Regions from separate parts of the Ideonella flava genome, predicted to be linked through region 3. Evidence: predicted binding sites of a transcription regulator. Region 3 holds the regulator's gene; each other region holds the start of a gene.
What was found. Region 3 encodes FNR, which switches genes on or off when oxygen is low (the NO sensors DNR and NnrR bind a similar motif). Its sites were predicted from a motif close to TTGATNNNNATCAA; they were not measured.

Region 1 (6,969 bases), on a different contig from region 3:
GGGAGGCCTGGAGCTGGCTGGAGCTCGGCATCGACGAACTCATCGTCCGGCTGCGCCGGGTGGACCGCGCGTTGAGAGACAGCGTGGCGTTTGCTCCCGGCCGGGTCTTCCTCGTGCCCTACGACTGGCTCACCGCGGTGCCGGCCGACGCGCTGGCGGCCATCTGCACCTTCATCGGCGAGCCCTACGACGAGGCGATGCTCGCCCCGCGCGCCCTCCGGCGCAGCCGCGTGGACGAGCGGCTCTCGCAGCCGATCTCGGCGGCGCCAGCAGCTCCTTCGCTGCTGGCCGAGGCCGAGCGCACCACCCTGCGCCGCGAAACCCACGGCCTGGCTGCGCGCTGGCGAGTGCCTGGTTGTCTTCCGGTCGGATCATCCTCAGCCGTGCTGCCGGAGAGGCCGTGAGACGCGGCCGGTGAAACGCGGTCCGTGACATCGCCCCTTCCTCGCCCCCTTTCGAACCTTCTGACCCATGCTCTTCCTGCTGTCTCCCGCCAAGACCCTGGACTATGAACGCCCGGTGCCGCCGGAACTCGCCAGGCGCGCCACTCGCCCGCGCTTCGTCGACGAGGCCGCCGAGCTGATCGACGTGCTGCGCGGCTACACGCCTGCGGCCATTTCCTCCTTGATGGAGCTGTCCGATCCGCTCGCCCAGCTCAACGTCGGCCGCTATGCCGCCTGGTCGACCCGTTTCACCGCCGCCAACAGCCGTCCCGCCGGCCTGGCCTTCGATGGCGATGTCTACGATGGCCTGCAGGCCCGGACGCTGGACGATGCGGATTGGACCTGGGCCCAGCGCCACCTCGTCATCCTGTCGGGCCTTTACGGCCTGCTCAGGCCGCTGGACAAGCTCCAGCCCTACCGGCTCGAGATGGGCACGCGCCTTCCGACCCCGGGCGGCGCGAAGGACCTGTACGGCTACTGGGGCGACACCCTGGCCGAGACGCTGAACGAGGTGCAGGCCAACGAGAAGTCGCCCATCGTCGTCAACCTGGCTTCGCAGGAGTACTCGCGGGCGGCGCTGCGGCCGGCGCTGAGGGCGCGTGTCGTCGAGTGCGTGTTCGAGGAGTGGCATGGAGGGCAGTGGAAGGTCATCAGCTTCTTCGCCAAGAAGGCGCGTGGGCTGATGGCAAGACACGCCATCCAGCAGCGGGCAGCGACGGTGAAGGCCCTGCGCGAGTTCGATGCCGACGGCTATGCCTTCGACGCTGCCGCTTCCGGGCGCGACCGGCTCGTCTTCCGCCGCGGCAAGGACTGAGCCTGCGAGGTGCAGGCATCCGCCCAGGGCAGCTCGGCCAGCAGCGCCTTGGCCGTGAGGTGCAGATCCCGTGCACCGGCCAGCCCGGCCAGCAGGGCATCCACCACCACCCGCACGCGCGGCGCCAGATAGCGCCGGTGCGGGTAGTGCAGGACCACCTCGCGGTCGCCGGGGTCGTGGATGTCCGCCAGCAGCAGCTTCAGCCGCCCACTTCGCAGGTAGGGCAGGGCGTGATGCAGGCCGGCCTGCACCACGCCGCAGTCCGCCAGCGCGAGATCCAGCACCGCGGCCGGGTCGCTCACGGCGAGTCGGGGTTGCGGCTGGATCTCGATTCGCCGGCCGCGGCGGGCGCTGCCGAAGAAGCGCCAGGCGCTCGGCGTGCTGCCGGCAAAGCGGACGGCGACGCACTCGTGCCTGCGCAGCTCCTCCACCGTGCGGGGCACGCCGGTGCGCTGCAGGTACGCCGGACTGGCCACCAGGGCCAGGGGCAAGGCGCAGATGCGGCGCGCCACCAGGCTGGAATCCTGGATGAAGCCGCCGCGGATGCCGATGTCGTAGCCCTCGGCCACCAGGTCCACAGGCCGGTTGTCCAGGTCCAGTTCGATCGTGAGACCCGGATGGGCGGCACCGAGCGCAGGCAGCAGCGGTAGCACCCATTGGCGGCCGAAGGCATGGCCCACCGAGATGCGCACGCGGCCGCTGGCTTCGGTCGCGCTTTGGGTGACGTCGGCCACTGCCTCGTCCAGCGCGCGCAGCGCGGCGCGGGCCTTGTCGAGAAAGCGCTCGCCCTCGGCCGTGAGGGCCAGGCGACGCGTGCTCCGCTGCAGCAGGCGAACGCCCAGTTGCGCCTCGAGCTTGGCCAGGCTCTTGCTGACGGCCGCAGGGGTCAGTTCGAGCCGCTCGGCCGCTGCTGCCAGGCTGCCCGCGCCGGCAGCCTCGACGAAGGCCAGCAATCCCTGAAGTTGCTTCATGGTCTGAATTCTCAACTCTCGCTCATGAATCCATCAAGTGCTGGTGACTTCCGGTTGTGCAGTCCACTGCCTACAGTCACCTCCATCGCAGGCCCGATGGGCGGGCCGCAAGGACGGAAAGGACGGACACCATGAAGATCGGAATCCTCGGCTCGGGCACGGTGGCGCAGACGCTGGCGGCCGGCTTCGCTCGCCACGGCCACGAGGTCATGCTGGGCACGCGGGAGCCGGCGAAACTGGCCGAGTTCGCCGCGCAGCATGCCGGTGTGAAGATTGGCACCGGCCCTGATACGGCGGCCTTCGCCGAGTTGGCCCTGCTGGCGGTCAAGGGCACCGCCGCCGAAGCGGCGCTCCACGGCGAGGTGAGCCGCCAGCTGGCGGGCAAGGTGCTCATCGACGCCACCAACCCGATCGCCGACGCACCGCCGGACCAGGGCGTGCTGCGTTTCTTCACCACGCTCGACGATTCACTGATGGAGCGCCTGCAGCGAGCCCACCCGGCGGTGCGCTTCGTCAAGGCCTTCAACTCCGTCGGCGCGGCGCTGATGATCGATCCCAAGCTGCCCGGCGGGCGCCCGACGATGTTCATCGCCGGCGAAGACGCCGAGGCCAAGCAAGCGGTGGCGGGCCTGCTGGAGCAGGTGGGCTGGGACTCGGCCGACATGGGCGGCGCGGTGGCCGCGCGGGCCATCGAGCCGTTGTGCATGCTGTGGTGCATCCCCGGCTTCCTGCGCAACGACTGGGTGCACGCTTTCAAGCTGCTCACCGCCTGAAGTCCGAGCGGCCTGGCCGCTCGAACTTCAGGCGGCCGTACATGGGCTCCCCCGGCCCCTTCCGAGCGGGGGCTCCAGCAGGCAATGGGCTCCCACCAGCCTCCCTCCGAGAGGGAGGCACTCGCGTGAATGACGAGCGCTCCATGCCTTTCGTCCGTCTGGCCGGAGCCCTCCTCACGGAGGGCTGGGTGGTGCAGTCGGACTGCCTGGAGCCCCCTCGCGGAGGGGGCCCGGGGAGCCCACGTGCACCCGCAGGGTTCGGGGCTGGCGCCCCGAACCCTGCGCGACAATGTCGGCATGACGACGACGACTGCCATCACCCCAGAGTTGCGCGCCTGGATCGTGGCCCAGGCCGAGGCCGGTTTCCCCCCCGAGGACGTGCTGGCCGCGATGAAGAAGAGCGGCTGGCCCGAAGACGTGGCGATCGAGGCCATGGAGTCCACGCTCACCGAGCACCTGAAGGCCAAGGGCCGGCCGATCCCCAGCCTGGAGCTGCCCGAGCCCGCCGTGGAAGACGGCTCCACCTGCCTGCTGGCCGATGGCCACGAGGTGAAGGTGCTGATGAGCATGCAACTGCCGCGGGTCATCGTCTTCGGCGGGCTGCTGACGCACGCCGAGTGCGACGAGATGGTCGAGCTGGCCCGCGGCCGGCTGACCCGCTCGGAAACGGTGGTCAACGAGACCGGCGGCAGCGAAGTCAACACCGCCCGCACCAGCGACGGCATGTTCTTCGCCCGTGCCGAGAACGCGCTGTGCCAACGCATCGAGCACCGCATCGCCCAGCTTCTGCGCTGGCCGGTGAAGAACGGCGAGGGCCTGCAGGTGCTGCGCTACCGGCCCGGGGCCGAGTACAAGCCGCACCATGACTACTTCGACCCCGTCCACCCCGGCACGCCGACTATCCTTGCGCGCGGCGGCCAGCGGTTGGGCACTCTGGTGATGTACCTGAACTCGCCTGTGCGCGGCGGCGCCACCACCTTCCCCGATGTCGGCCTGGAGGTCGCGCCGATCAAGGGCAACGCGGTGTTCTTCAGCTACAACGCTCCCCACGCCAGCACCAAGACGCTGCACGGCGGCGCCCCGGTGCTGGAGGGCGAGAAGTGGGTCGCCACCAAGTGGCTGCGCGAGGGCGAGTTCGTCTGAACTAGCTTTCTTCCACGGCTGCGCGGTAGGCATGCCAGCTGGCATGCCCGGCCACCGGGCCGACGACCAGCAGGCCGGCGAATCCCGGCAGCATCGCCAGCACCACCAGCACGGTCAGCAGCGCTCCCCAGAACAGCATCACGCCGGGCTGGCCGAGGGCGAGGCGCAGGCTGGTGAGTCCTGCGGTGATGGCGTCGGTGGGCCGGTCCAGGATCATGGGGATCGAGACCACGCTGACGGCGAAGATCAGGCCGGCGAACACCCCGCCCACGGCCAGGTAGGCGACGATGAAGCCGATGTTCTCCGGGTCCAGCAGGGCGAGCAGCGAGCCGCGGAAGTCCGGCATGCCGTCGAAGCTGAGCGCGAACACCACCAGCGAGGCACGGCCCCAGAGCATCTCCAGCACCAGCAGCACGAAGCCGAAGATCGCCAGCGTCCCGGTTCGCGTCTGCCAGGCGTGCAGCGAGGCCGCGAGGCTCGGCTGCTCGCCCCGCTCCAGCGCCCGGCTGGCGTGGTACAGCCCGAGGCACAGGAAGGGCCCCATCAGCAGGAAGCCGGCCGACAAGGCCAGCGTGTAGGCCGGCGCACGCTCGAACACCGCCAGCAGCGCCCATCCCATCGCCATGAAGCAGGCCCCGTAGAACAGGCCGACGCCGGGCGCGCGGCGGAAGTCCCGCCAGCCGAGCGCGAGCCAGCGCAGCGGATCGGCGAAGGACAGCGTGCGCAGCGGTGGGGTGAGGGTGCCCGCGGGCGTGGTGTCTACATCCATCCGGGCAGGTTAGGCAGCCGATCGGCACCCGTCCATCGGGCCGGTCCCGGGCCGGGCTTGAGCCAGATCAAGGCGCGGCGGGCGGCCTGGGCGGGCTCCTAGAATTCGCCCATGCCTGCCAGCGTGCTGAACGTCTCCGCCTACCGCTTCGTCCCGCTCGACGACCTCGAGGCCCGGCGCCGGCGCCTGTACGAGCACGCCGCCGCCGTCGGCCTCAAGGGCACGGTGCTGTTGGCCGAGGAGGGCATCAACCTGTTCCTGGCCGGCCAGCCGGAAGCTCTGCGCGGCTGGCTGGCTGCCTTGCGCGAGGACACGCCGTTTGCCGGCCTGGATGCCAAGGAAAGCTGGAGCGAAGGCTTGCCGTTCAAGCGGCTGAAGGTGAAGGTCAAGCGCGAGATCATCCGCATGAACATGCCGGCGGTGCGCCCGTCAGCCGCTCGTGCACCGGCCGTCGCCCCGAAGACCCTGGCGCGCTGGCTGCAAGCCGGCCGCGACGACGAGGGGAGGCCGGTGGTGATGCTCGACACCCGCAACGGTTTCGAGGTCGACGCCGGCGCCTTCCAAGGCGCGCTCGACTGGCGGCTCGATCGCTTCTCGGATTTCCCGGCGGCGCTGGCCGAGCGCCGCGCCGAGCTGGCCGGCAAGACGGTCGTCAGCTACTGCACCGGTGGCATCCGCTGCGAGAAGGCGGCGCTGGTCATGCAGGACCTCGGCGTGGAGCGCGCCTATCAGCTCGAAGGCGGGATCCTGCGCTACTTCGAACAGACCGATGGCGCGCCGCATTGGCGTGGCCGCTGCTTCGTCTTCGACGAGCGTCAGGAGCTCGACCCCGCGCTGCAGCCCGCGGTGGCGAGCGCATGAAGTTGCTGCTCTGGCGCGCCTTCGGCATCCTGCTGATGCTGACGGCGCTGGCCGTGCCGGTGGCTCGCGCGCCGGACAGGCCGGTCGAGACGCTGGTGGCGCGCTGGGCGCCACCGCCGTCGGACTTCATCGAGATCAAGGGCCAGATGGTGCACCTGCGCGACGAGGGCCCGCGCGACGATCCGCAGCCCATCGTGCTGATCCATGGCACTTCCGCCAGCCTGCACACCTGGGAAGGCTGGGCCGCGGCGCTGCGGGGCCAGCGCCGGGTCATCAGCTTCGACCTGCCGGGCTTCGGGCTGACGGGGCCCTTCGGCGGCTCCTACCCGACCGATGACTACCACGGCGACACGCTGGCGCGCTTCGTCATCGACCTGCTGGACCAGCTGGGCCTGGCCCGGGTGGTGCTGGCCGGCAATTCGCTGGGTGGCGAGGTGGCCTGGCGGGTGGCTTCGCTGGCACCGGGCCGGGTCGCACGACTGGTGCTCGTGGATGCTTCAGGCTACGACGTCCAGCCGATCGAGTGGCCCGTTGCGTTCCGGCTGGCGCGGACCCCGGTCGTCAGTGCCTTGAGCGAGTGGTTCCTGCTGCGCGGGCTGGTCGACCAGAGCGTGCGCAGCGTCTACGGCGACCCGGCCAGGGTCACGCCGGCCCTCGTCGACCGCTACTTCGAGCTGACGCTGCGCGAGGGCAATCGCCACGCGCTGCGCGAGCGCATGCAGCAGCTGGACGCGGGGCAGGAGGTGGGCCGCCTGTCGCAGCTGAAGCTGCCGACGCTGATCCTCTGGGGCGGGCGGGACCGCCTCATCCCGCCTCCGGTGGCGGAGCGGTTCCGGCGCGACATCGCCGGCAGCCGCCTCGTCGTCTTCCCCGAGCTCGGCCACGTGCCACAGGAGGAGGACCCGCAGCGGACCGTGGAGTCGCTGAAGGAGTTCCTCGGCCTTCGCTGAGTCGGCCGTGCGCCGCCGCAGGGATCGATAGACGGAGCAGCGCCGGGACGGCTTCTAGCGTCTGCCCGCTTGCGAGCCTGCCCGGGGAAAGGCAGCATGCAGGTCATGCACCGGAGGGATCGCCGACCAAAGAGTGGGCGGAGGTGCTGGAGCAGCCGTGGGCGCGCCATTCCTGGCGCGCTGATCGCGGCAGCTCTGGCAGCGCTTGCGCCCATGCCTGCCGCAGCCCGCGGCCCTGCGCCAGC
Region 2 (6,969 bases), on a different contig from region 3:
TTGTAGCCCATGGCGCCGAGCTCGCGCTGGAACTTGGCGATGGTCGCGTCGTCGAGGTTCTTCTTCCAGTTGAAGCTGGGCGAGCAGTTGTAGGCCAGCAGCTTGCCCGGGAACTTGGCGTGGATGGCTTCGGCGAAGGCCTTGGCGTAGGCCAGGTCCGGCTTGCCGGTCTCGCACCACACCAGGTCGACGTAAGGCGCATAAGCCAGGCCGCGCGACACCGCCTGCTCCAGGCCCGGCTTGGTGCGATAGAAGCCCTCGACGGTGCGCTCGCCGGTGCAGAAGGGCTGGTCGGTCTCGTCCACGTCGCTGGTCACCAGGTCGGCGGCTTCAGCGTCGGTACGGGCCACGAGGATGGTCGGCACGCCCATCACGTCGGCCGCCAGGCGAGCGGCCACCAGCTTGCTCACCGCTTCCCGCGTGGGCACCAGCACCTTGCCGCCCATGTGGCCGCACTTCTTGACCGCCGCCAATTGATCCTCGAAGTGCACGCCTGCGGCACCCGCCTCGATCATGGCCTTCATCAGCTCGAAGGCGTTCAGAACGCCACCGAAACCGGCTTCCGCATCGGCCACGATGGGCGCGAAGAAATCGATGTCGTCCTTGCCTTCGCTCCACTGGATCTGGTCGGCGCGCTGGAAGGTGTTGTTGATCTTCTTGACGACCTTGGGCACCGAGTCCACCGAGTACAGCGATTGGTCGGGGTACATCTCGCCGTTGGAGTTGGCGTCACCGGCCACCTGCCAGCCCGAGAGGTAGATCGCCTTCAGGCCGGCCTTGACCTGCTGCATCGCCTGATTGCCGGTCAGGGCACCCAGCGCATTGACGAACGGCTCGGTGTTGATCGAGTTCCACAGCTTCTCGGCGCCGCGCTTGGCGATGGTGTGCTCGATCTGCAGCGAACCGCGAAGGCGGACGACGTCGGCGGCGGTGTAGCCACGCTTGATGCCTTTCCAGCGCGGGTTCTCGGCCCAGTCCTTTTCGAGGGCGGCGATTTGTTGTTCGCGGGTCAGTCGGGTCATGTCGATCTCCTTCAGAGGCAGGAAAAGTTGGAACTTGCTGGGCTCAAGCGTACGACGACGGCAGCGCCGATGGAAGACTTATGTCTTATATAAGACACAAATTTTGCACCAGCAAAATCAATGACTTGCGTCATAAGTTTCGCAATGCGGATTCCTGGGTTTCATGATGAAAAACAGTGCTGCAATGCAGCATGCACCGATTTCACAATGCGAATTGAAAATTCCGGGATGCAAAAAGCATCGACCCGAAGGTCCCAGGTTGACGGGCCTCAATCCGGCCGTGCCGGGCACCCCGAAGAATGCGCCGAAGCCATCCAAGGAGGTTCGTCATGCAACTCGTTCCCGTCGCCGCTCGCCCCGCCAGGGCGCCAACTCCGCCCCTGCCGTTGCCCGAGGTGCTGTCAGCGACGCACCGCGATCTGCTGCTGGCTCTGGACCAGCTGACCCGCCTGTTGCGTGACATCGCTGAACAGGGTGCAACGCCCGAGTTGCGAGCGATCGCGCATTCGCTCACCCGCTTCCTTGACGAAACCGGCCGGGCCCATCACGCAGAGGAAGAGCGCGCCGTCTTCCCGGCCCTGCTGGCCAGCTCAGATGCCGATCTGGTCCAACACGTGCGCCGCCTGCAACAGGACCATGGCTGGCTCGAGCAGGACTGGCTGGAACTGGGTCCGCAACTCGATGCCGTAGCCTATGGCATAGGCGGTGTCGACATCCCGGCCCTGGCCGCTGCCGCGGAGGTCTACTGCACGCTCTACCGCGAGCACATCGCGCTGGAAGAGAGCGTGGTGTATCCCGAAGCGCGCCGGCTGGGTTTCCTGTCGGAGGGCGGCCACCGACGGGCGTGACATCCACCCGGCCTGCCGCTTTCCCTCATCCCGCATCACCCCCGCGAACATAAACTGCCGCGATGAGTTCCCCACCCGCCACGCGGCGTAGTCCGCGTGCCGCCGCCGCCAGCCAGACTGGCGTCGTCACCCTGCAGCAGGTGGCCGAGCGGGCGGGCGTGTCGCCCAGCACCGTATCGCGCATCCTGAACGGCACCGCCGTCGTCAGCCCCGACAAGCACAAAGCCGTGTCCGATGCGATCGCCCAGCTCGGCTTCGTGCCCAACCCCGTCGCACGCGGCCTCGCGGGCGGACGCACGTTGAGCGTGGGGGTGGTCACCCAGGCGATCGACTCGCCCTTCTACGGAGGTGCCCTGCGGGGGATCGAGGACACGCTCCAGCCCGCCGGCTATATGCCCCTGTTCGCCAGCGGGCAGTGGGACGCGATGGCCGAGAAGCAATGCGTCGACGTGCTGCGCTCGCGCCGGGTCGACGGACTCATCGTCCTGACCGGCCGGATGAGCGACAGCGCCCTGGAAGCGGTCGCCGCCAGTCTGCCCGTGGTGATCACCGGGCGCCGCCTCGTCGCTCCGGATTTGTTCTCGCTCGACTTCGACGACGAAGCCGGTGCGCGCATGGCGGCCGAACACCTGCTGCAGCTGGGCCACAGGCGCATCGTCTTCATTCGGGGCGATCCGTTGCACCCCGACGCCCAGGCTCGCGAGCGCGGCTTCCGGGCTGCCCTTTCGGCCGCCGGGGTTCCGGTCGATGAGGCCCTCGTGCTGGACGGAAACTACCTGGAGGAGTCGGGCCTGCACAGTGTCGAGCGGCTGCTCGAGACCGGCCCGGGCTTCACGGCCATCTTCGCCTCCAACGACCAGATGGGCGTGGGCGCCGCACTCGCCCTGTACCGGCGGGGGCTGCGCATTCCGCAGGACGTGTCGCTGATCGGATTCGATGACCTGCCCAGCTCGGCCTACACCGTGCCGCCGTTGACGAGCGTGCGCCAGCCCATCTATGACCTCGGCAGGCTCGCGGCCGCCGCCATGCTGGAACTGCTGGCCGGCCGCTCGCCCACCGTACTCCTGCCGCCGCCTCGGCTGGTGGTGCGCGAGTCGACTGCGGCGATCTGAATCAGTTGTCGCCGCCCACCGGCAAGGCGGTCGTCTTCTTCACCGTTCGCAACACCAACATCGAGTTCGATCGCTCCACCCCCGGCAGGCGCATCAGCACCTCGGTGTGGAAGCGCTCCAGGTCTTCGGCGTCCCGGTACGAGAACCGGATGAGGTAGTCATTGGAGCCGGCGACGTAGTAGCAATCCAGCACCTGCGGCTCGTCGCGCACCGCCTGCTCGAAGGCATGCAGCAGGCCATTGCTCATGTTCTCGAGGTTGATGATCGTGAAGCTGGTGCCGTGCTGCCCGATCGCCTTCGGGTTGAGCAGCGCGACGTATTGCGCGATGACCCCTTCGTCTTCGAGTTGCTTGACCCGCCTCAGGCAGGCCGACGGCGACAGGTGCACTCTTTGGGCGAGTTCCACGTTCGACAGCTTCCCGTCGGCCTGGAGCTCTTGCAGGATGAGGCGGTCGATCGCATCCAATTGCGGTGTTTTGGCTGTCTCTCGCATAACGTTTCAATTTGCCCCGGGTCGATTCGCATTTTATTGCGCCGCCGAGGGTTCACCCCCGTGGATCGCGCAAGCACATTGCGCGCCCGTTTACATAGACTCACAGCCCTATGACCATGACGCAAGACGCTTCGCTCGACGCCTACTGGATGCCCTTCACGGCCAACCGCCAGTTCAAGAAGGCGCCTCGCCTGTTCACCCGGGCCTCGGGCATGCATTACTGGACCGACGACGGTCGGCAGGTGCTCGATGGCGTCGCCGGCCTGTGGTGCGTGAATGCCGGGCACGCACGCCCGAAGATCGTGCAGGCCATCGCCAGCCAGGCGGCCGAGCTCGACTACGCCCCGCCCTTCCAGATGGGCCACCCCAAGGCCTTCGAACTCGCGGCCCGGGTGGCCGAGCTGGCGCCGGCGGGCATGAACAAGGTGTTCTTCACCAACTCGGGCTCCGAGTCGGTCGACACGGCGCTCAAGATCGCGCTCGCCTACCACCGCGTGCGCGGCGAGGGGCAACGCACCCGCCTGATCGGCCGCGAGCGGGGCTATCACGGGGTCAACTTCGGCGGCATCTCGGTGGGCGGCATGGTGGCCAACCGCAAGATGTTCGGCGCGATGCTGGCCGGCGTTGATCACATCCGCCACACCCACGATCCGGCCCGCAATGCCTTCAGCGTGGGCCAGCCCGCGCATGGTGCCGAGTTGGCCGACGACCTGGAGCGCCTGGTCGCCCTGCACGATGCCTCGACCATCGCCGCGGTCATCGTCGAGCCGGTGGCCGGTTCCACCGGGGTGCTGCTGCCTCCGGTGGGCTACCTGCAGCGCCTGCGCGAGATCTGCGACAAGCACGGCATCCTGCTGATCTTCGACGAGGTCATCACCGGCTTCGGCCGCACCGGCGCCCCCTTCGCGGCCCAGACCTTCGGCGTCACGCCCGACCTCATCACCTGCGCCAAGGGCTTGACCAACGGTTGCGTGCCGGCAGGCGCCGTGATCGTCAAGGAGGCCATCCACCAGACCTTCATGCAGGGTCCGGAACACCTGATCGAGTTCTTCCACGGCTACACCTACTCCGCGCATCCGCTGGCTTGCGCAGCCGGGCTCGCTTCGCTGGACACCTACCGCGAAGAGGGTCTGCTCACCCGTGCTGCCGAACTGCAGGGTTACTTTGCCGAAGCCCTGCACTCGCTCAGGGGATTGCCGAACGTCATCGACATCCGCAACATCGGCCTGGTCGGCGGCATAGAGCTGGCGCCGCGCGCGGACGCGCCAGCCCAGCGGGCCTTCGACGTCTTCCTCGATTGCTTCCAGGCCGGCGTGCTCATCCGCACCACCGGCGACACCATCGCCCTGTCGCCGCCGCTGATCATCGAGCGGCCACAGATCGACCAGATCGTCGGCACGCTGGCCACCGCCATCAAGCGGGTGGCCTGAAACCTGCATCCGACCGGACGCCAACCAACCAAAGGGCTTGCCTAGCGCATACCGTATGAGTTTCCTCAGCATCGACCGCGATCTCGCCCGCGACTCGTATTACGCCGCCACGGTGCGGCGGGGGCCCGGGTATCCCGCGTTGTCGGCAGACGTCGATTGCGACGTGGCTGTCGTCGGGGGCGGCCTGGCCGGTCTCAGTGCCGCGCTGGAACTGGCCGGCAAGGGATTCGACACGGTGCTGCTGGAGGCCAGGGAGGTCGGCTGGGGCGCCAGCGGGCGCAACGGCGGGCAGGCCATCCACGGCCTGGCCTGCGACCAGGAAACCATAGAGGCGCAGGTCGGGCTGGAAGAGGCCCGCCGGGTGTGGGACATGTCGATCGAGGCGCTGGATCTCATCCGCCAGCGCATCGTCGACCATGACATCGACTGTGACTGGCGCGACGGCTATCTCGGCCTGGCGACCACCCGCGGCAAGGCGGAGGACCTCAGCCGCTGGGCCGACCGGATGGACGAGGTCTACGGCGCGGGGTTCACGCGCATTCCCGAAGCCGACGTCCGGCGCTGGATAGACAGCCCGCGCTACAAGGGCGGCATCCACGATCCGCGTTCGGGCCACCTGCATCCGCTGAAGTACTCGCTCGGCGTGGCCGCGGCGGCAACGCGCGCCGGCGCGCGGCTGCACGAGAACACGCACGTCACGGCCGTCGAGCCGCACGCCGGCGGCGTTCGCGTCCGCACGGCGCAAGGCCGGGTGAACGCCAAGCAGGCGCTGCTGGCCGGCAACGTCTACCTGCAAGGCGTCTCGCCGAAGCTGGAAGACCGCATCATGCCGGTCGGCACCTACATCGTCTGCTCCGCGCCGATAGCCGGCGCGCTGTGCGACTCCCTGGTGCCGACGCGCTCGGCGGTGTGCGACACCAACTTCGTGCTCGACTACTTCCGCCCGACCAACGACAACCGGCTGCTCTACGGCGGCCGGGTCAGCTACAGCACCCTCACGCCCCGCAACCTGGCGCAAGGCATGCGCGATCGGATGGTGGGCACCTTCCCCCAGCTCGCCGGCATCGGCGTCGACCACGCGTGGGGAGGATTCGTTGACATCACCATGAACCGTGCGCCCGATTTCGGCCGTCTCTCGCCCCAGCTTTACTACCTCCAGGGCTTCTCGGGCCATGGCCTGGCGCTGACCGGCCTGGCCGGCAAGCTGGTGGCCGAGGCGATGAGCGGCGACGCCTCGCGCTTTGACGTTTTCGCCCGCCTGAAGCACCATGCCTTCCCGGGAGGCCGCTGGCTGCGCACCCCGGCACTGGTGCTCGGCATGGCCTGGTATCGACTGCGGGACCTGCTGGGATGAACGACATGACCACGCCCCAAGCCCTGACCGGCATCCAGCCCGAAGCCGCCGCGGCGGCTGCCGCCAAACCGGTGGTGCTGGTGCCCGCCTGCAATCGCCTGCTCGGCGAGCATCCTTTCCACATCGCCGGCAAGAAGTACCTCGATGCCGTGCGCCTGGCCGGCGGCCTGCCGCTGATCGTGCCCTCGGCCGAGGAGGCCGAGATCGAAGTCCTGCTCGACATGGCCGACGGCGTGCTGCTGACGGGCTCGCCCTCGAATGTGCACCCCAGCCATTTCGGCGAAGAGGTGATGGACCCTTCCTTGCCGCTGGACCCGCTGCGCGACAGCTGGACGCTGCCGCTGATCCGCCGGGTCATAGACCGCGGCATTCCGCTGTTCACCATCTGTCGCGGCACCCAGGAGGCCAACGTGGCGCTGGGAGGATCGCTGCACCAGGCGGTGCACCGGATCGAGGGCCACGACGACCACCGCGGTGCCGATGGCGCGCCTGCGGAAGAGGTCTACGGGCCGGCGCACGACGTCCTCGTCACCGAAGGTGGCCTGTTGGGCTCCATCGTCGGGCAGCCGCGTTTCGAGGTGAATTCGGTCCACGGGCAGGCGGTGAACCGCCTGGCCGACGGCCTGCGCGTGGAGGCGCGCGCTCCCGACGGGGTGGTCGAGGCCTTCTCGGTCGCCGAGTCGAGCGGATTCACGATGTGCGTGCAGTGG
Region 3 (6,969 bases):
ACCGGCAGGACCAACGTCATGCCGCCGCAAGGACCGCGCTTCACGCCCGAGCAGGTCAAGGTGCTGACGGCCTACGTGTGGAGCCTGTCGCACTCGACGCAGCAGTTGGCGGCGAAGTAAGGACGCAGGGGCGATGAGGCATCCCGTGGCTGCCCCCTGCTGGCGGGCCGAGCGCCGGGCCGCTCCCGAGCTGGCCCGCATCCCCCTGCGGGATCGGCCGACGTACTCGTCGGGCAAGGGGCCCTGGTGAGCGAGCTTGGGACCTCGGCCGTCGACAACGACAGCACGGTCGCGGTCGTCTCGCTGTATCAGAAGCAGCGCAAGATCTACGCCCGTGCCGTCACGGGCACCTTCGCCACTTGGCGCTGGGCGCTCGTATGGGCGACCCAGTTGCTCTTCTACGGGCTGCCCTGGCTGACCTGGAACGATAGGCAGGCGGTGCTTCTGGACCTGGCCTCGCGTCGGTTCTACATCTTCGGCCTCGTCCTGTACCCGCAGGACTTCATCTACCTGACGGGCCTGCTCGTCATCTCGGCCTACTCGCTGTTCCTGTTCACTGCGGTGGCGGGGCGGCTGTGGTGCGGCTACGCATGTCCGCAGACGGTCTATACCGAGATCTTCATGTGGGTCGAGCAAAAGCTCGAAGGCGATCGCGCCCAGCGCATGAAGCTCGACCAGGGGCCCTGGACCTTCGAGCGGATCTGGCGCAAGACGGCGAAGCAGGGCGCCTGGATCGCCATCGGCTTGTGGACCGGCTTCACCTTCGTCGGCTACTTCACCCCCATCCGTACGCTGGCCGCCGAGGCCGCGGCGCTGGCCTTCGGTCCCTGGGAATGGTTCTGGGTGCTGTTCTACGGCTTCGCGACGTACGGCAACGCGGGCTACATGCGCGAGCAGGTCTGCAAGTACATGTGCCCATACGCGCGCTTCCAGAGCGCGATGTTCGACCACGACACGCTGATCATCAGCTACGACACCGAGCGCGGCGAGCCGCGCGGCTCGCGCTCGAAGAAGGCCGACCCGAAGCAACTCGGCTTGGGCTCCTGCATCGACTGCACGCTGTGCGTCCAGGTCTGCCCGACGGGCATCGACATCCGCAAGGGCCTGCAGTACGAATGCATAGGGTGCGCCGCCTGCATAGACGTGTGCGACGGCATCATGGACAGGATGTCGTATCCGCGCGGCCTGATCCGCTACGCGACGCAGAACAGCCTGTCGGAACACCTCGGATGGCGCGACATCCTGCGTCGCGTGGCCCGGCCGCGGGTGCTCGTCTACACCACGATCCTGTTCCTGATCTGCGGGGCGTTCGTGGCCAGCCTGGCGGTGCGCAAGCCGTTCCGGGTGGATGTGGTGCGCGACCGTTCCTCCCTGGCCCGGCTCGCCGACGAAGGCCGGATCGAGAACGTCTACCGGCTGCAGATCATGAACGCCACCGAGCAGCCTCAGCGCTACCACTTGAGCGTCACTGGAATGCAGGGCATCGCGCTGGCGAGCGACCCCGGCCTGGCCATCCAGCCCGCGGAAGCGCGTTGGGTGACGCTGCAGGTGCAGGTGCCGCCCGAATCCGCTCTGCAAGCCGGGGCGGGCGCGCATCCTATCGAATTCCATGTCGAGCGGCTCGCCGATGACGGCGCGGCGGTTCTGGTCAACGAGAAATCCACCTTCATCGTGCCGCGCTGACGCTGCACGGGGTTCGTTCACCGAGGTTTCATATGTCGACTTCTCCTCCACTTCAACACCACGGCGAACCGGTCGCCTGGTGGCGCTATCCGATGGTCTGGCTGGTGATCGGCGGGCCGCTGGCCGTCGTCATCGCCAGCCTCGCCACAGCCTTCATAGCGGCCCGTGGCGCGGATCCGGTCCTCGGCCCCGAAGAGCGGGGCGGCATCAGCGAGCGTTCGTCGACGCCCGAGTCGATGACCCCGGCGCTGCAGGCCCGCAACCACGCGGCCACGCCCAAGCCCTGAGCAGCGCTGCGCCATGACCTCGCCACCGACCGACCGCCCGACCCGCACCCTGTGCATCCTGTGGCCGGCCTTTCTCATGGCGGGCGTACTGGAGACATTGGTCTTTGCCGTGGTCGATCCGGAGCACCTGCAGTGGTTCGGCGCCGCTCCCATCGAGTGGCAGCCGACGACCGTCTACTCGGTGACCTTCCTGATGTTCTGGATGGTGATCTCCCTCGCGTCCTCGATCACCCAATTCCTCGTCCACCCCGACACCCGCTGACACGCATTTGACGGAGCGCGCGCAGCGCCGCTCCCCTACCAGGGCGTGCGCGGATCCGGCTCTGCCGGTCCGCTGCGCGAGCCCCCTTGGGGGGCAGCCCCCGGCAGGGGGCGTGGGGGTCAACAATCCACGGCTCTGCCGGTCCGCTGCGCGAGCCCCCTTGGGGGGCAGCCCCCGGCAGGGGGCGTGGGGGTCAACAATCCACGGCTCTGCCGGTCCGCTGCACGAGCCCCCTTGGGGGGTAGCCCCCGGCAGGGGGCGCGGGGGTCAACAATCCACGGCTCTGCCGGTCCGCTGCGCGAGCCCCTTTGGGGGGCAGCCCCCGGCAGGGGCCGTGGGGGCCCTAACAGGCCGCACCGTTGACAAGCTTTGAGAGGCCGGCCTGGTTCAGGATCTGGATCTGACGCTGCCTGACTTCGAGCAGACCGTCGTCCTGGAACTTGGAGAAGGTGCGGCTCACAGTCTCGAGCTTGAGCCCGAGGTAGCTGCCGATCTCCTCCCGCGTCATCCGCAGGATCAGCGCCGAGGGCGAGAAGCCACGGGCCTGCAGGCGCTGGGTCAGGTTGAGGAGGAAGGCCGCCAGCCGCTCCTCCGCGCGCATGCTGCCGAGCAGCAGCATCACGCCGTGGTCGCGGACGATCTCGCGGCTCATGATCTTGTTGAACTGGCGCTGCAGATCCGTGAACTCGCGGGACAGTTCCTCGAGTTGGCCGAAGGGGATCACGCAGACCTGCGAATCCTCCAGCGCCACGGCATCGCAGGAATGGCGATCGCTGCTGATGCCGTCGAGGCCGAGCAGTTCGCCGGCCATCTGGAAGCCGGTGACCTGGTCGCGACCGTCCTCCGACGACACGCAGGTCTTGAAGAAGCCGGTGCGCACGGCGTACAACGACTGGAACTCGTCGCCGCAACGGAACAGCGTGTCGCCTCTCGGGACGCTGCGCCGCGTGGCCACCAGGGTGTCCATGCGTTCGAGATCGTCATGGCTCAGCCCGACCGGCAGGCACAGCTCACGCAGGTTGCAGCTGGAACAGGCGACCTTGAAGGCCTGGGGCTTGACGCGTGTCGTGACGGGCGTCGGGGTCGAGGGCGTAGGCGACATGATCCTCCTCAAGAGCTTGTCCATTCTTGGCCCGACAGGCGGCCTCCGGCTTGAGGCATGTCAAGGTCGACCCGCGGGGTGGCGAGGCACCATCGCTCCATGACCATCCAGCCTGCCGAAGCATCCACCGCTCCCCCCGAGGCCGCGAGCGCATCGCAGTTCCTGCCGGTGGACCTGCTGCGCCGTTTCGACGTACCGGGGCCGCGCTACACGTCCTATCCCACGGCCGACCGCTTCGTCGAAGCCTTCGGGCCGGCGGAATACCAGGGAGCCTTGCGCCAGCGGGCCGAGGGAGCTCGGGTCGGCGGCAAGACGCCGCTGTCCGTGTACGTGCACATTCCGTTCTGCGAATCGGTCTGCTACTACTGCGCCTGCAACAAGGTCATCACCCGGCACCACGATCGCGCCGCGGAGTACCTGCGGGCCCTGAAGGCGGAAATCGCCATGCACGCGGCAGCCCTCGGCGCGCCGCAAGCCGTGTCCCAGCTGCATTTCGGCGGTGGCTCGCCCACCTTCCTCACGGATGCCGAACTCGCCGACCTGATGCAGGTGCTGGGCCAGGCCTTCCGCATTGCCCCGGGTGCCGAGGTGTCGATCGAAGTGGATCCGCGGACCGTGAGCGCCGAGCGCCTCGGTGCCCTGCGGACGATGGGCTTCAACCGCCTGAGCTTCGGCGTGCAGGATTTCGATCCCGAGGTGCAGAAGGCGGTCCACCGCGTGCAGTCCTTCGAGATGGTGCGAGACCTCATGCGCGACGCCCGCTCGCTGGGCTTCGAGTCCATCAACGTCGACCTCATCTACGGCCTGCCGAAGCAGACGCCGGCCTCGTTCGCGCGCACCACCGCCCAGGTGGGCGAATTGCGGCCGGACCGCATCGCGCTGTATGCCTACGCGCACCTGCCTCAGCGCTTCAAGCCGCAGCGGCGCATCGATGCCGCCGATCTGCCGCCGCCCCAGGACCGGGTGGCGATGCTCTCGGGCGCCATCGCCAGCTTCATGGGCCATGGCTATGCCTACATCGGCATGGATCACTTCGCCCTGCACGGCGATTCGCTGGCGGCCGCGAAGCGACAGGGGCGCCTGCACCGCAACTTCCAGGGCTACAGCACCCAGCCCGATTGCGACCTGATCGGGCTGGGCGTTTCGGCCATCGGCCGGATGGGCGCCACCTACAGCCAGAACGCCAAGACGCTGCCGGAGTACTACGACGCGATCGCGCAAGGGCAGTTCCCGGTCGTTCGAGGCCTGGCCCTGACTCGCGACGACCTGCTGCGTCGCGCGGTCATCATGGCCCTGATGTGCCAGGGGCGGCTGGAGTTCGAATCCGTCGAGCTGGCCTACCTGGTGGACGTGAAGGAGTACTTCCGCACCGAGCTGGCCGAGCTCGAGCCCTTCGAGGCCCAGGGTCTCGTCACGCTGGAGCCGGGCGCGGTTCAGGTGACTCCCTCCGGCTGGTTCTTCGTGCGCGCGATCGCCATGGCGTTCGACAAGCACCTGCGGGCCGATAAGGTTCGGGAACGCTTCTCTCGCATCATCTGACGTGAACCTCGCGCTGCTGTTCACTGCGTTGCTGCTGGGCCTGGCGGGCTCGGTGCACTGCGTGGCCATGTGCGGTGCACCTGCCGCGGCGGCCATGAGGGGTTGCGCGGGGGCGCCGCGCGATGCCTGGTCTGCCTTCCATCTGGGCCGGCTCCTGGCCTATGCGACTGCTGGCGCGGTGGCTTCCGCCAGCGTGGGGGCGCTGGCGCAATGGAGCAGCTGGAGTCCCGCCCTGCGGCCCGTCTGGACGCTGCTTCACGTGGGGGCGCTCGCGCTCGGGCTCTGGCTGCTCGTGCGCGGACGTCAACCCGAGTGGCTGGAGCGGGCAGGGCGGGGCGCGCAACGGAAGGTCCCCGACGCGAACGGCTGGCAGCGGATGCAAGGGCCGGCCAAGGCCGGCGCGCTGGGCCTGGCCTGGGTGGCCTGGCCTTGCGGCCTGCTGCAATCGGCACTGGTGGTGGCGGCGCTGGCCGATTCGGCGTGGGGCGGCGCGGCCGCGATGGGAGTGTTCGCCATGGCCACGGCGCCGGCATTGGGCCTGGCGCCCTGGCTATGGGGCCGCCTGGCAGGAAGTGCGGGAGCTCAGGAGGCCGGGCAGCCGTCTGCCGGCACCTTGTCCGCCCGAGTGAATGGCTTCGCCATTCGCCTGGCCGGCTCACTGCTGGCAGCGGCCTCCATCTGGGCGCTCGGTCATGACCTGATCCGGCAGGCGATCGCCTTTTGCCTGTCGTAGGCCCTTTGGGGCAGGGGTGGTCAGCCGGGTGACAGCCGGGCTGAACTAGAATTTCGGGTTCCGAAATCCCTTTTCACAACCCACAGCACGCAGCGCGGAGCCAAGCGACATGTACCAGCACATCAAGGTGCCCGAGGGCGGACAGAAGATCACCGTGAACGCGGACTTCTCGCTCAATGTCCCTAACAACCCGATCATTCCGTACATCGAGGGGGACGGCACCGGCTTCGACATCACGCCCGTGATGATCAAGGTGGTGGACGCCGCGGTGGCCAAGGCCTACGGCGGCCAGAGGCAGATCCACTGGATGGAGATCTACGCCGGCGAGAAGTCGACCAAGGTCTACGGCCCGGACGTCTGGCTGCCGGAAGAGTCGTTGGCCGCGTTGCGCGACTACGTGGTCTCGATCAAGGGCCCGCTGACCACCCCGGTGGGCGGCGGCATCCGCTCGCTGAACGTGGCCCTGCGCCAGGAGCTCGACCTGTACGTCTGCCTGCGCCCGGTGCAGTACTTCGCCGGCGTGCCTTCGCCGGTGAAGGAGCCGCAGAAGATCGACATGGTGATCTTCCGCGAGAACTCGGAAGACATCTACGCCGGCGTCGAGTGGGAAGCCGAGAGCGACAAGGCCAAGAAGGTCATCAAGTTCCTGATCGAGGAAATGGGCGTCAAGAAGATCCGTTTCCCCGACACCTCGGGCATCGGCGTCAAGCCCGTCTCGCGCGAGGGCACCGAGCGCCTGGTGCGCAAGGCCATCCAGTACGCGATCGACAACGACAAGCCCAATGTCACCCTGGTGCACAAGGGCAACATCATGAAGTTCACCGAAGGTGGCTTCCGTGACTGGGGCTACGCCCTGGCCCAACGCGAGTTCGGCGCCCAGCTGATCGACGGCGGCCCGTGGTGCAAGTTCAAGAACCCGAAGACGGGCAAGGACATCGTCGTCAAGGATTCGATCGCCGACGCCTTCCTGCAGCAAATCCTGCTGCGTCCGGCCGAGTACTCGGTGATCGCCACGCTGAACCTCAACGGCGACTACATCTCCGACGCGCTCGCCGCGCAGGTGGGCGGCATCGGGATCGCCCCGGGCGCCAACCTGTCCGACTCGGTGGCCTGCTTCGAGGCCACCCACGGCACCGCGCCGAAGTACGCCGGCAAGGACTACGTCAACCCCGGCTCCGAGATCCTCTCGGCCGAGATGATGCTGCGCCACATGGGCTGGAAGGAAGCCGCCGACCTGATCATCAGCTCGATGGAGAAGTCCATCCTGAGCAAGAAGGTCACCTACGACTTCGCCCGCCTGATGGATGGCGCGACGCAGGTGTCGTGCTCGGGCTTCGGCCAGGTCATGATCGACAACATGTAA

Region 1: the regulator FNR is predicted to act here: its motif matches at 4,971-4,984, upstream of ACS5PM_RS00730 (DUF2189 domain-containing protein).
Region 2: the regulator FNR is predicted to act here: its motif matches at 1,282-1,295, upstream of ACS5PM_RS12325 (hemerythrin domain-containing protein).

The regions. Positions count from the first base shown of each region.
Region 1 is NZ_JBPZHD010000001.1:157,088-164,056, reverse strand. It holds gene ACS5PM_RS00755 (sulfotransferase family protein) at 1-404, shown strand, start outside; gene yaaA (peroxide stress protein YaaA) at 472-1,257, shown strand; gene ACS5PM_RS00745 (LysR family transcriptional regulator) at 1,194-2,228, opposite strand; gene ACS5PM_RS00740 (NADPH-dependent F420 reductase) at 2,360-3,001, shown strand; gene ACS5PM_RS00735 (2OG-Fe(II) oxygenase) at 3,299-4,144, shown strand; gene ACS5PM_RS00730 (DUF2189 domain-containing protein) at 4,146-4,913, opposite strand; gene ACS5PM_RS00725 (sulfurtransferase) at 5,025-5,774, shown strand; gene ACS5PM_RS00720 (alpha/beta fold hydrolase) at 5,771-6,724, shown strand; gene ACS5PM_RS00715 (substrate-binding periplasmic protein) at 6,938-6,969, shown strand, end outside.
Region 2 is NZ_JBPZHD010000005.1:171,300-178,268, forward strand. It holds gene aceA (isocitrate lyase) at 1-1,022, opposite strand, end outside; gene ACS5PM_RS12325 (hemerythrin domain-containing protein) at 1,352-1,870, shown strand; gene ACS5PM_RS12330 (LacI family DNA-binding transcriptional regulator) at 1,933-2,982, shown strand; gene ACS5PM_RS12335 (Lrp/AsnC family transcriptional regulator) at 2,984-3,475, opposite strand; gene aptA (omega-aminotransferase AptA) at 3,592-4,905, shown strand; gene ACS5PM_RS12345 (NAD(P)/FAD-dependent oxidoreductase) at 4,961-6,259, shown strand; gene ACS5PM_RS12350 (gamma-glutamyl-gamma-aminobutyrate hydrolase family protein) at 6,265-6,969, shown strand, end outside.
Region 3 is NZ_JBPZHD010000015.1:73,187-80,155, reverse strand. It holds gene ccoP (cytochrome-c oxidase, cbb3-type subunit III) at 1-120, shown strand, start outside; gene ccoG (cytochrome c oxidase accessory protein CcoG) at 247-1,683, shown strand; gene ACS5PM_RS28215 (nitrogen fixation protein FixH) at 1,716-1,970, shown strand; gene ACS5PM_RS28210 (hypothetical protein) at 1,984-2,232, shown strand; gene fnr (fumarate/nitrate reduction transcriptional regulator Fnr) at 2,576-3,334, opposite strand; gene hemN (oxygen-independent coproporphyrinogen III oxidase) at 3,434-4,873, shown strand; gene ACS5PM_RS28195 (sulfite exporter TauE/SafE family protein) at 4,875-5,606, shown strand; gene icd (NADP-dependent isocitrate dehydrogenase) at 5,716-6,969, shown strand.